2 regions of the Chryseomicrobium aureum genome follow, and region 2 is predicted to be linked to the other one. Evidence: riboswitches for the same ligand, from Rfam matches in the RefSeq annotation. Region 2 holds a riboswitch; the other holds the start of a gene.
What was found. Region 2 has a riboswitch for preQ1 ahead of queD (6-carboxytetrahydropterin synthase QueD). Riboswitches for the same ligand answer to the same signal wherever they lie in the genome.

Region 1 (4,385 bases), 710 kb from region 2:
GTACGCCCATTTGTCCTGTTGTTTCAACGAGCCGATTGGCTGCAGCTGGGTCTTTTTGTACATCGACGTTTGTATATGGAATGTTTTGCTGGTCTAAAAAGTTTTTCATCATATCGCAGTAAGGGCAAGTTGTAGTTGAGTAAACTGTTACTGTGTTTGTCATTTTTATCATCCTCTTTTACTTATTTTTTTGTTCACGTAGGTAAGCCCCGTAGCCACCCGCCATATGTTTCACATCTTCATAACCAAGTGATTTCAATACACTGGATGCAATCGCTGAGCGCGCGCCTCCTTGGCAATACACAAGGACTGTCTTGTCTTTTGGAATGTCCGTGTCACGAATTTTCCCGAGGAAATGATGGTTGGCTTGATTTAAATGTCCATCTCCCCACTCCACATCGTTGCGAACATCTACTACATACGTTGACTCTTTTTCCGCTTCCTCTAAAAATTCTTCAACGGACAGCGTCTCATAGGCATCATGTTGATTCCATTCTGCTACAACATCTACCGGAGCATAACCAATGATACGGTCAAAATGAATAGAATGCATCGATTCAATAATCGCTTCCTTATCATAAGGTTCACCAATGATTACTAAATCTTCATCATAGTTCGCTAGCCATCCTGTCCAGTTTGTAAACGATTTATTATACGGAATAGTAATTGAGCCTGGAATAAGTGTTTTTTCAGCTAATGTCGCCGGGCGCGTGTCAATGACTAGTGTGTTGTTATTCTTAAGTGCCTGCTTCACGTCTTCTGCCGAAAGATCAGGCACACGGTCTGTATGTTTTAATACTGTCGGACCTACTTTATTTACCTTTTTCATTTCTGCAAAATAAACAGGCGCCTCTGGTTGATCTTTTAATAGTTCATCTACGAAAGCTTGTTCATCGTCAATTTGCATTGCCCAGTTGAATTGTTTTTCATACCCAACTGTAGAGGATGGAACGGCCCCAAGAGATTTTCCACAAGCAGAACCTGCTCCATGTGCTGGCCAAACCATTAAATAGTCGGGTAGCTCTTTAAATCGTTGTATAGAACGAAACATGTCGCGTGCTCCACTATCTGCAGTGCCTTCTGCGCCAGCTGCTTTTTCTAATAGATCTGGTCGACCAACGTCTCCAACGAATACGAAGTCACCTGAAAAAATTCCCATAGGTTTCGTAGCTCCGCCACCACGGTCAGTAAGGATAAATGAAATGCTCTCTGGGGTATGACCTGGCGTGTGCATCACTTCAAAGTCGATATTTCCAATGGAGAACCTGCTTCCATCTCTCACGAATTCCACATCAAGACCTTCTGTGTACCCGTACTTCCAGTTTTCATCACCTTCGTCCGAAAGATAGAGTTTCACTCCATGGTCTACTGCTAGTTGTCTCGACCCAGAAACAAAGTCTGCGTGAATATGTGTTTCAGTAGCTGCTGTAAGTGTAAGCCCTTCTTTTTTTGCAACTTGAACGATTTCATCAATAGAACGAGATGGATCAATTACGATCGCTTCACCCGTGCGTTGGCAACCAACTAGATACGTGTATTGTGCGAGCTTATCATCAAAGAAAGAACGAAATAGCATAATCATTTCCCTCCGCTTAATTAGTTTTTTGTTTGTACGGAAAATATACCATAGGGGGTATAAATGTTCAAGTAGTTTGTTTATAATTAGTTTTTCACTAAATCTCTCCCTTTAAACTTCAGTTGACGCTTTTCTGTCTTTGTTGTAAAATCAACTCTTGTGACTTCGTGGTTCGAGATCCTCCCACGCAAAAAAACTAAGGAGTTTTGACAAATGAAAATGAAAACACTTGCGGTCAATGCAATTATTGCTGCACTATATGTAGCTGTATCATTGGCGGTCCCTGTACTTGCTTATGGGGCAATTCAATTCCGTTTGGCGGAGATGTTCAATCATTTGATTATCTTTGACAAGCGCTATTTCTTTGGTATTGTAGCTGGTGTATTTATCACGAACATCTTTTCACCTAATGGGATTTATGATGTTTTGTTCGGAGTAGGACATTCCGTGATTTCTCTACTAATCGTTTTAGCTGTAATTCCGTTAGTAAAAAAAGATTCGCATAAAATGATAATTAATACACTCGTTTTTACATTTACAATGTTTATAATTGCTTATCAGCTTGTGTTAGTTCTTGGACTGCCATTCTTCTTGACTTGGTTAACTGTTGCTGGCGGCGAATTAGCAGTACTTTTACTTGGTATTCCAATTTTCATTGCACTGAACAAACGTTTAAACTTTTCACGACTTCTCGACTAACGTGTACACACTGTGTGCACGTTTTTTTTTATACTTGTTTGGGTATCTTTGATAAGAAAGAACTATACATAGAGACTAGGAAAGAGGACTGAAAAAATGGGGAGATTTAAAAGGTGGTCGAAACGAAAAAAAGTTCTATTTATTGTAGTGATAGCTTTGATTGTAATCTATGCAGGAATGATTTTATGGCACACATTCAAGCCATTGCCTGAAGGTATTTCGTATGCAGGTGACTTACAGCCTATTTCTTCAATAGATATGCTCACGGATTTAACATACGCAGTGAATGAAAATAGTGAAGAGCGACAAACAGAAAATGAAATTTTCTCGAGCATTTATCAAATGATTGAAGAAGCTGAAGAATTCGTTGTCGTAGATTTCTTTTTAGTCGATGGTTTTTATGAAGAAGACGAGGGGTTTCCCCCTATTGCAGATGAATTATCCGAAACTCTTGCAACGAAGAAATTAGAAAATCCAGAGATGCCAGTGATTTTTATAACGGATCCTTTAAATCAAGGATACGGTTCATATGAAAACAAGTGGTTCAAAAAAATGCGCGATGCTGGAGTTGAAATCGTCTATACCGATTTAGACCCTTTACGAGATTCAACACCGATTTATTCAGGAATTTATCGAACGTTTTTCCAGTGGTTTGATTTTGGAGGAGAAGGTTGGATTCCAAATGCCATGGCGAGTGAAGCACCAAAAATGACGGTTGCTTCGTACTTAACATTATTAAATGTCAAAGCTAATCACAGGAAATTAGTCATTACTGAAAAAGAGGGCTTAGTTTCTTCAGCAAACCCGCACGATGCGAGTGGACTGCACGGCAATATTGCACTAAAGTTCACCAGTTCTCCTCTTCTCAACGACATGCTTGAAGCAGAAGAAGCGGTTTCTTTGATGTCCGGTGGTCCGAAGCTTCCCCGCGTCCAAGAAGTTGAGGAGGAAGCTGAGTACGAAGGTCAATTATTGACAGAGAAGACGATTTTAGATGCGCTCCTAACAGATATCGCCGCTACAGAAGAAGGTGATTCTATTGATTTGATGATGTTTTTCATCGCAAAAAGAGATATCGTCAATGCACTAATCGATGCAGCCAATCGTGGGGTTGAAGTGCGCATGATTTTAGATCCGAATGAAAATTCTTTTGGGCGTCAAAAATCCGGTCTCCCTAATCGACCTGTTGTTCAGGAAATGGTAGAAGATACCGAGGGTAAGATAGAAGTACGCTGGTACAATACGGTGGTCGGTCAATATCATACAAAAGCCATTCATATTCAAACAGACCGTTCGGTGATTTCAAGTGGTGCAGCCAATTATACGGAGCGGACTTTGGATAATTATAATTTGGAGGCGAACTTACGAGTGGTTGCTGACAGTGATAGTGAGTTGGCAGAAGAATTCTCTAGTTATTTTGAGCGTCTGTGGACGAATGAAGATGCTGCATTTACCGTGGATGTGGAAGAGTACCAGGATAGCTTTACATGGTGGCAGCGTTGGATTTATAGTTTTCAGAAGCTGATTAAAGTGACTACGTATTAGTTTTAGATGTGGAGCCGACTGGTCAGAAATTGTGCGAGAAGACAGCGTGGACTGTGATGCGCTCTTGGCTTCATAGGCCGCGATGGCTTCTTGCGGGATTTCTAGGAGGCGTAACTCGATTTCATTTAGATTAATAGAACGTCTCCCCAGGAACTCACTGCCTTCTCTTGTCGATTGAAAAAAGTAACAACAACTATTTACAGCACTCCCGCAGCAAAATAGGTGACAGGCACCTTATTACTGTCTAAAGCTACTGCACTAAATACTCGACACAAAATCTTTTTATGAAACTGAAGTTGAGTGCAGAGGAGGGGCTGACTCCGGAGGGATTAAAAGCGGAACGTGAGACCCCGGAGGCGTGAACTTGCGCTGAGGAGGCTCACGACGCGCCCTCGGAAAGCAGCCCCGCAACGGAACTCAACGTTTAAACAGCAAGCCTCATTCAGATGGCTTGCTGCTTTTTCAATAGGGATTCTTTTGATAATAAAAATTTGGAGATTTCGTAGTATTGTCGTAAGGTTTATGGAATACATGGGTAGCCGCAGGTGACATCGGCGGAATTAAC
Region 2 (4,385 bases):
AAAGATCAGGCTAATATCCCTGCTGGTTTAAAGCCGTATGTCCAACTTGCATTGGATTTGAACATTCTCAATGCGCAATTCTCGGTCACTCAAGGAAAATATGATTTGAAGCCGACTGTTGAAGCTGTTTTCAATCCTGGTGAACAAATCCTGCGCGGTGATTTTGCTGTAGCTTTCAGCCGCCACCACGAAGCATATTTTACCAATTAAGCAAAAACCCCCGCACTGCCATTGACGGCAATTGCAGGGGTTTTTTTATAAATGATTTTTTGGCTGGTTACTTAAATCAAATTGACGAGTTTCTTTTGTACATGTACTTTTCCAATATAACCTTGTAATAATTCGGTGGCAAGCCGAGTTCCACTAATACTTGTTCGTACTCCAACGGTTTCTTCTTTTGATACTCTTCCATTATTGTATTCAAATTAATGAAAAACTCCAATGCGTCAAGCGGATCTTTTTGATAGAAGTATATCATTCCGAGCACCACCGCAACAAAATCATTCTTTCCTGTTCCCGTCGTGTATTCTTCTTTCGAAATTTGCACGAGCTGATGCACCATATCCAAATAGGGCAATTCAATTCGTGTTCGGTGGTTATACATTCGCCCACCATGTGCTGCCCAATTACGGAATTTATTGAAAATCTCAACGCATTTCAGAAAAAATTCTTTGTCTTCTTCTGCAGGAACTTCTCCTATTATATGCCGAATCACATCAGTCTTTACCTGATTCCCTGATAATTTATAAAGCATCACCAATTCGCCAAATGACAAGTCTTTTTTCTGTTGATTTTGTCTAGAAGATTATCTCGCTCGAACCGTTGGCTTTTCCATTACTTCCTGCCAATTTTGTAATTCTCTTTTCTCAGGTAATCTACCTGTTTCTCTCCGTATGCTTCGGCAATACTATAACTATAAGCGACACTCGAATAAAAGACAGCTTCTACATCCAACAAAGCTTCTAATAGAGTATGACGGATTCTTCTGTCCAACTGGTACAGCTCCACTATATCTTCGAAAGTTGTTCCTTCAATAAATTGGTCTTCCTGCTGATCCGGTTCTTCTTTTAGCAAAAACATTTCTTTATAACCATTTATCAAGTCATAATAGCTTGTTCTAAGCAATTGCATTTTCGCTTTTTCAACGTTATGTATTCGCAGCCCTCTTGCTTCGAGCTTTTTAATCTGTTGGTCCACGGTTAAAAATGGTTTTTGGTATAGGTCATTTATTGTTGCCTCTTACTTTATGGCAGTACTCAATTTACTTCCAATCGTTTATAAAAATCTAAATTTGAAATCAGATGGTCTTCAATGCTTGGAACTCATTAAATCAACTGGAGGAAGATAAATGAGCGATTTAGAGTTTATGACGTCGTATGTAAATCATCTGAGTTTAGCACTTCTAGTATCAATCTTCAGCTTAATCGCTTCCGGTATTTTCAAGTCTAGAACGGATCTGATCTGGCTACTCAGTACAACTTTACTGTTAATTCTCTTTTCAAGCTTACTTGTCACCATTATGGAGTACATAGCAGAGAATCTTTCAACCGACTTCTATGTGATGTTCATCGCATACATCGCTCTTGTCATCATCTTCATTCGGAATTTATATGTGTATTTCAGAAATCGGAAAAGAACAAAATACAATACTAATAAGGAAGTTTAGATAGTGTACTTTTTACTACCTCTTTAGCTACTAATAATAGTTGGAACACTATCAGTAGCGACAATTACTTGAACTAAAGTGGTTATGTGTTGATTGGGTAAAACCGTACCTGTGCCTCACACAATTCAACAATCTTAATTTAATATGGTTTGCTCTATATAGTTATAGAATTGCAATGCAAACTCAGAATCATTGGGTACACTGTTACCTTAGAATAAAACGCTTAATTTAACAGTAATTGATTATGAATCTAGAGGATCAAAAAATTCTAGTAAATAGCAAAGTAAGCGCGGTTTTATTGGAATTACATTTGATATCTACTGAAAACTACTATATGATAATCTTATACAATAACGCCCGAAATAAAACGGGAGAGGTTCATAGCTACTACCCTCTATAAAAAACTATGGAAACATGACTATTCGCCATGTCCATATAGGACGTGGCTTTTTTTATGTTTTCTTCCTATGTTTTAATAGAACGAATCATAGCGCCTCTCTTGGAAAGTGTCGGAAACATTTTACGAGGGAGTTTTTTATATTTATAAGCTGAAGGAGATTTTAACATATGCCTGAATTTAGAATTGTCGATAAGCTACAAAAAATCGATGTGGATATTAAAAGTAGTCAATTGAAGTATCATGCAAAGCGTGTACTTGTCAGTAAAGAGTTTACGTTTGACGCCGCACATCATCTCCATAACTATGAGGGAAAGTGTAAAAATCTACATGGACATACGTATCGTGTGATTTTAGGCTTAAGCGGTTATACGGACGATCGAGGATTGATGATTGATTTTGGAGAAATTAAGGAAATGTGGAAGCAAATCGAAACGTATTTGGACCATCATTATATCAATGAAACGCTACCTCCGATGAATACAACAGCTGAAAATATTGTTGTTTGGATTTATGAAGAATTACATGGTGCTTTGCAACAGGAGCAACGGTATGATGGCGCACGTGTAGAGTTTGTAAAGCTATATGAAACGCCTACGAGCTATGCTGAAGCAAGAAGGGAATGGATGGAAGTTGAGTAAAGTCCCTGTAATTGAAATTTTTGGTCCTACAATGCAAGGCGAGGGCATGGTAATAGGTCAGAAAACGATGTTTGTACGCACAGCTGGATGTGATTATGCCTGTTCTTGGTGCGATTCGTCATTTACATGGGACGGCAGCGGCAAGCATTTAATCGTGCAAATGACGGCCGAGGATATTTGGACAGAGTTGAAACGTGTTGGTGGAAATAGGTTTTCATTTGTCACAATTTCAGGAGGAAATCCAGCACTTCTTTCCAACCTAGGTGCACTGATTGCGATTTTAAAACAAAATAATATAAAAATTGGGGTAGAGACGCAAGGAAGTAAGTGGCAGGATTGGCTATACGACATCGATGAATTAACAATTTCACCAAAGCCACCTAGCTCTGGTATGACCACAAATTTTTCGATGCTGTCTACTATTTTAGAGAAGTTGAAAATTCGAAATGGTAATCAACATATGTCCCTAAAAATCGTTATCTTTAATCAAGAGGATTATGAGTATGCCAAAGATGTACATCAACGATACCCAGACATCCCCCTTTATTTACAAGTCGGAAATGATGATATTACCACTTCAGACACTGGACAATTAGCAAATCATCTATTGGCAAAGTATGAAATGCTCATTGATCAAGTGATGATGGATGAACAATTAAATGATGTTAAAGTACTGCCACAGCTGCATACCCTCATCTGGGGAAATAAAAGAGGGGTGTAAGTCTGGGCTGTAAAATGATAGGCAAATGTGGAGGAAGCTTAAGTTTAGTATGAAATGAATTCACATTATTCTAGAAAAGCATCATGTCGAAATATTGATTTACAGGTACTACTATATATAATACAATGAACACTAATGAAATACCTGAGTTGTTCAGGAGAGGTTCATAGCTGATACCCTCTATAAAAAACTATGGAAACATGACAATTCGCCATGTCCATATCGGATGTGGCTTTTTTTATGTCTCTACTAGTTTATTTAGAGTCGTTATAGTTAGCCCTCCTTGAAATACTACGGTATTAACTTAAGGAGGTTTTTTTATGTCTGGTCGTCACCAAAAAGAAGGATTAGAGGATTTAACATTATTAGGGAATCAAAATGTGAAGTACACATTTGAATATGCACCAGAAGTTTTAGAGTCTGTTGACAATTTACATGTAGACCGTGATTATTTTGTGAAATTTAATTGCCCAGAGTTTACAAGTCTTTGTCCGATTACGCAGCAACCGGATTTTGCAACGATGTATATTTCATATATTCCAGATAAAAAAATTGTGGAAAGTAAGTCGTTGAAATTATATTTATTTAGTTTCCGCAACCACGGTGATTTCCACGAGGATTGTGTAAATATTATTATGAATGATTTAATTAAACTTTTAGATCCTCGCTATATTGAAGTATGGGGCAAGTTTACACCACGTGGAGGTATTTCAATTGATCCATGGTGCAACTACGGTCGTCCAGGTACAAAATATGAAGAAATAGCAAACTATCGTTTAATGAATCATGATTTATATCCTGAAAAAATTGATAATCGCTAATTTTTCAATTTACTAAACTTTGCTTGCAAAAAGAGGAGAAAAAATAATGAAACATGATAAGGCCGTTGTTGTATTTAGTGGCGGGCAAGATAGTACAACGTGTTTGTTTTGGGCTTTAAAAAACTTTAAAGAGGTAGAA

Region 1: linked by a shared signal. The riboswitch ahead of ACF3OH_RS03960 (QueT transporter family protein) and the one ahead of queD (6-carboxytetrahydropterin synthase QueD) in region 2 are both predicted to bind preQ1.

What each region holds. Positions count from the first base shown of each region.
Region 1 is NZ_CP171117.1:729,384-733,768, reverse strand. Features, by position in the region: gene ACF3OH_RS03970 (glutaredoxin family protein) at 1-163, opposite strand, end outside; gene ACF3OH_RS03965 (rhodanese-like domain-containing protein) at 179-1,576, opposite strand; PreQ1 riboswitch class I at 1,738-1,782, shown strand; gene ACF3OH_RS03960 (QueT transporter family protein) at 1,790-2,275, shown strand; gene ACF3OH_RS03955 (phospholipase D family protein) at 2,372-3,820, shown strand; gene ACF3OH_RS03950 (nitric oxide synthase oxygenase) at 4,283-4,385, opposite strand, start outside.
Region 2 is NZ_CP171117.1:24,089-28,473, forward strand. Features, by position in the region: gene ACF3OH_RS00115 (S8 family serine peptidase) at 1-210, shown strand, start outside; gene ACF3OH_RS00120 (Abi family protein) at 287-775, opposite strand; gene ACF3OH_RS00125 (Abi family protein) at 835-1,197, opposite strand; gene ACF3OH_RS00130 (hypothetical protein) at 1,349-1,666, shown strand; PreQ1 riboswitch class I at 2,034-2,080, shown strand; gene queD (6-carboxytetrahydropterin synthase QueD) at 2,234-2,704, shown strand; gene queE (7-carboxy-7-deazaguanine synthase QueE) at 2,697-3,425, shown strand; PreQ1 riboswitch class I at 3,579-3,625, shown strand; gene queF (preQ(1) synthase) at 3,746-4,246, shown strand; gene queC (7-cyano-7-deazaguanine synthase QueC) at 4,293-4,385, shown strand, end outside.